Regions from separate parts of the Aliirhizobium sp. YIM B11859 genome, predicted to be linked through region 2. Evidence: predicted binding sites of a transcription regulator. Region 2 holds the regulator's gene; the other holds the start of a gene.
What was found. The regulator LexA, encoded in region 2, represses DNA repair genes until DNA is damaged. The targets are predictions, from matches to a motif close to TGTTCNNNNTGTGTTCNG.
Positions count from the first base shown of each region.

Region 1: AC2GXZ_RS05270 (ATP-dependent helicase) is a predicted target of LexA. The motif match lies at 839-856, and genes of this name have one in related genera.

Region 1 covers NZ_JBXHAY010000001.1:1,134,576-1,136,777, reverse strand. Annotated here, with positions in the region: gene AC2GXZ_RS05275 (efflux RND transporter periplasmic adaptor subunit) at 1-587, opposite strand, end outside; gene AC2GXZ_RS05270 (ATP-dependent helicase) at 896-2,202, shown strand, end outside.
Region 2 covers NZ_JBXHAY010000013.1:9,053-11,254, reverse strand. Annotated here, with positions in the region: gene AC2GXZ_RS29130 (VOC family protein) at 1-616, opposite strand, end outside; gene lexA (transcriptional repressor LexA) at 813-1,529, shown strand; gene AC2GXZ_RS29120 (ComEC/Rec2 family competence protein) at 1,510-2,202, opposite strand, start outside.

The DNA.
Region 1 (2,202 bases), on a different contig from region 2:
GCCAGCTCGGCATTGGTCACCGCAAGCTGCGCTGTCTCGAAAGCAATCTGGGCATCGAGAACATCGAGCCGCGAGAAGCTCTTCAAGTTCTGGTAGCTATCCGATTTCTCCCGTGCGCTGCGCAAGAGAACCCTGGCCTGATCGCGCAGGATGATCTGTTCGTCATCATCGAGCTGCGCAAGCACCTGGCCTTTTTTGACCTGATCGCCTGACTTCACCAGGATCTCGTTGATCGTGCCGGTTGCCTGCGGCATGACGATCACCGATTGGATAGCCTCCCCGTCACCGATCGCAGACAGACGGTCGTTGACGACGCCGGTGCCGACCGGCCTTGTGGCGACCAGTACTGCTTGTGCATCCGGGTTTGCGTTCTGGCGGGAGCCACCTGAACCGGCATTGTGTCCTTCGCTGCCGGCGACCGTTGCCGAAACCGGTTCGATCGCTTTCGGATTGATCGCCGAAACGACACCCTGTGGCATTCCCATGGATATCAGCGTGCGGCCAGCATCGGCCGACATGTAGACCCAGAGACAGAGCCCCCCGAGCAACACCGCGACCGACAGAATAAGCTGGTTCCAAATCCGCATGCAGACCTCGCAGGTATTAAAAGTCACTCAGGAGCCGACAACCGACAATATCCCTGTTTTATCAATAACTGGCAATGCCGGCATCGGTGATCCGGAAATTCTACCATCACGGGATTTCACACTTGTGTCAGCGCATAGCCAAACAAAAGAAAGACACGGATTGCACCTGGGGAAGCCGTCATCGGGGCAACGCCACGCAGCCCGGCGAAGCCCGGCAACCACCACGAATGAAGAAAATGAGCGGCAATAACTGGAATGAAAAGTGAACATGATCTGGCCTTTCGGCCTCGAATCACTACATTGGCCGCATGAATAACAGTTTCGACGATATTCCGTTCTTCGATGAAGAACCGGAACACGCGCCTCGCAAGCAGCAGCCGGCTGGCGACCGCCCGCAGCGAGCATCGGTGGGCGCACCGGACAGGGCCCAGGATGCCCCCCGAAATGCACCGCAGACGGGCCTGGGCATTGCCGCCCGTGCAATGGCCGCGCGCGACGGAGCACGCCCTGCCCCCGATTATCTGTCGGGCCTCAATCCGGAACAGCGCGAGGCGGTGGAAACACTCGACGGTGCGGTTCTGGTCCTCGCCGGCGCGGGCACTGGCAAGACCCGTGTGCTGACCACCCGCATCGCCCATATTCTCGAAACCAACCGGGCTTACCCCAGCCAGATCCTCGCCGTCACCTTTACCAACAAGGCGGCCCGCGAGATGAAGGAGCGCATCGGCGTTCTCGTCGGCGGTGCCGTCGAAGGCATGCCATGGCTCGGCACCTTCCACTCGATCGGCGTCAAGATCCTGCGTCGCCATGCGGAACTGGTCGGCCTGCGCTCCGACTTCACCATTCTCGACACGGACGACGTCATCCGCCTGATCAAGCAGTTGATCCAGGCCGAAGGTCTGGACGACAAGCGCTGGCCGGCAAAACAGTTCGCCGGCATGATCGACGGTTGGAAGAACAAGGCGCTTCTGCCGCAGGATATTCCAGAAGGCGACGCCCGCGCATTTGCCAACGGCAAGGGCCGCGAACTTTATGCCGCCTATCAGGCACGGCTGCGCACGCTGAATGCCTGCGACTTCGGCGATCTCCTGCTGCATCCGATCGCGCTTTTTCGCAAGACGCCGGATCTGCTCAAGGAATATCACCAGAGGTTCCGCTACATCCTGGTCGACGAGTATCAGGATACCAATACGGCACAGTATATGTGGCTGCGCCTGCTGGCCCAGCGCCCCAAGGGCGTGCCGCAGAATGTCTGCTGCGTCGGCGACGACGACCAGTCGATCTATGGCTGGCGTGGTGCCGAGGTGGACAACATCCTGCGCTTCGAAAAGGATTTCCCCGGCGCCAAGGTGATCAAGCTGGAGCGCAACTATCGCTCCACCGAGCATATTCTCGGCGCCGCCGGCCATCTGATCGCCCATAACGAAGGTCGCCTCGGCAAGACCTTGTTCACCGACCGCGTCGATCCCGATGATGAAAAGGTCATCGTTCACGCCGCCTGGGACAGCGAAGAGGAAGCCCGCGCCGTCGGCGAGGAGATCGAGAGGCTGCAGCGCGGCGGTAATGATGGCAGGAAACACGCGCTGAACGACATGGCGATCCTTGTGCGCGCCTC
Region 2 (2,202 bases):
CGCCGTCTTCGCCGTCGACAGAAAGGACATTCTGCAGCAGTGACGCCGATTCGGGCGGCGTCTCGGCGGCCAGAACGACCTCCTTCAACCCGGTGACGGCATTCGCATGCGAGCGCAGCGATCCCATGTCCTGCGGAAAGGAGACCACCCGCTGACAGGCAAAAGCGAAAAAATCGACAGCCTCCTGTTCGGCGGCAAAGGCCAGCCGGAACCGACCTTCTCTTTCGTCGCCTTCCGGTGACTTGATGATACGTGCGAACTCCAGCGGCTCTCCGGCGGATATTCCGTTCTCGACAAAACGCCGGTGATCGCCTGACGCGTCGTCGCTTGCAACCACGATCGCCGAAAGCCCCTGGCGCCCCCGGCGTCCGCGAAAGGCCATGTCGCGTTCAACGAAGACGTTGCCGCGCTTGACCGCCGCCCCCGCTTTACGACGGTCGGCCAGCGCCAACGGCTCCAGATAGGTGCCGTCCTCCAGGAAGATACAGGCATTGGCCGTGCCGAACGGGTGAAGGCCGTCCGGCGCCACGGTGAACCCAAGTGCCGACAGCCGTTCCCGTGCCAGGACGAGGTTGCCGACCGGCAAAACGAGATGATCGATTTTCCTTGCAGTCACGCACGTCCCCCAGACTTTGATCCGCCGGCAGTAGATTGGGCAGACCGCCGGCAAGCGCAAGTAGATTCCGACTGAGAACGTCATCCGGCATCTCAGAAAGTTATGATGTTTTCACGAAAATTTAGGGACTTGCGGAACACATATGGAACATATAGTGTCCGTTCTGCATTTGTTTCAAATCTGAAGGTGCATCAAGATGCTCACCCGCAAGCAACAGGAACTGCTTCTGTTCATACATGAACGTATGAAGGAGTCCGGCATCCCACCTTCTTTCGACGAGATGAAGGATGCGCTCGACCTCGCCTCCAAATCGGGCATTCACCGGCTGATTACGGCGCTGGAAGAGCGCGGCTTCATCCGCAGGCTACCGAACCGGGCCCGTGCGCTCGAAGTCATCAAGCTTCCCGAATCCTATGTGCAGACGCTGCAGCCCAAGCGCGGTTTTTCGCCGAGCGTCATCGAGGGAAGCCTCGGTAAAAAAATACCCGCCCCTGCCCCCGCTGCACCGGCCTCTGTAAACGAACCATCCTCCGCAAGCGTTCCCGTCATGGGCCGCATCGCGGCCGGCGTGCCGATTTCGGCCATTCAGAACAACACCCATGATATTTCCGTGCCTGTCGAGATGCTGGGCTCCGGCGAACATTATGCGCTGGAGGTGAAGGGCGATTCGATGATCGAGGCCGGCATCCTCGACGGCGACACCGTTATCATCCGTAACGGCAACACCGCGAACCCGGGCGATATCATCGTGGCACTTGTCGACGACGAGGAAGCCACGCTGAAGCGGTTCCGCCGCAAGGGTGGATCGATCGCGCTGGAAGCCGCCAACCCTGCTTATGAGACCCGCATCTTTCCGCCCGACCGGGTCAAGGTTCAGGGTAAGCTGGTTGGCCTCATCCGCCGGTATCACTAAGTTCGGCTGGATCATACGTGGTCTGCAGGTCACCGCCCTGTCCTGCAACCGGAATTGATGAGGCGCTTTGTATGGTGCCGAGCTCTTCCGGGGGTTGTTGTTGAGCCTCGACCAGCCAGTCAGGCAATGACCCGTCATAGACATCACGCCGCCAGTCATATTGGCGGTGAACGTTCCACGGTCGTGTTGCGGCCTGCATGCCTGCTTTCACCATCCATTGCTCGGGCATAAAAGAACCGGCAAAATCGATCTCGAGCGAGCCTGTCTTGCGCAGCGTTTTGCCGCTCAGCAGGGGCGTCCCTGACCGGCACTGATCGAACCGCGCCCGTGGCGCGATGACGAGACCGGCAATGTCACAGGCAGCCCCTGTGAAGCGACCATCCTCGACGACAACGACGATGACGTCGCCCGCTGTAAAGGCGCACCACGCCTTCGGCTGGCAGGCAAAACGGCTGCCACTCGCTTCCTGCATTCGCTTTCGCGCCATGGCGACCACTTTTGCCGGCAGCCGTTCGGCACGATCCTTGGGAAGGACGGCGTCACTCCAGTCGTCGCGCATTACCGGCCCGACAGGATCCCCCAGCCGGCGGGCGCGGCTCCACTGCCCATAAATGAAATCCGGCACACGCGGGCGATTGACGGCGATCATCCCGGCACTCCGAAAGCCTGCAAG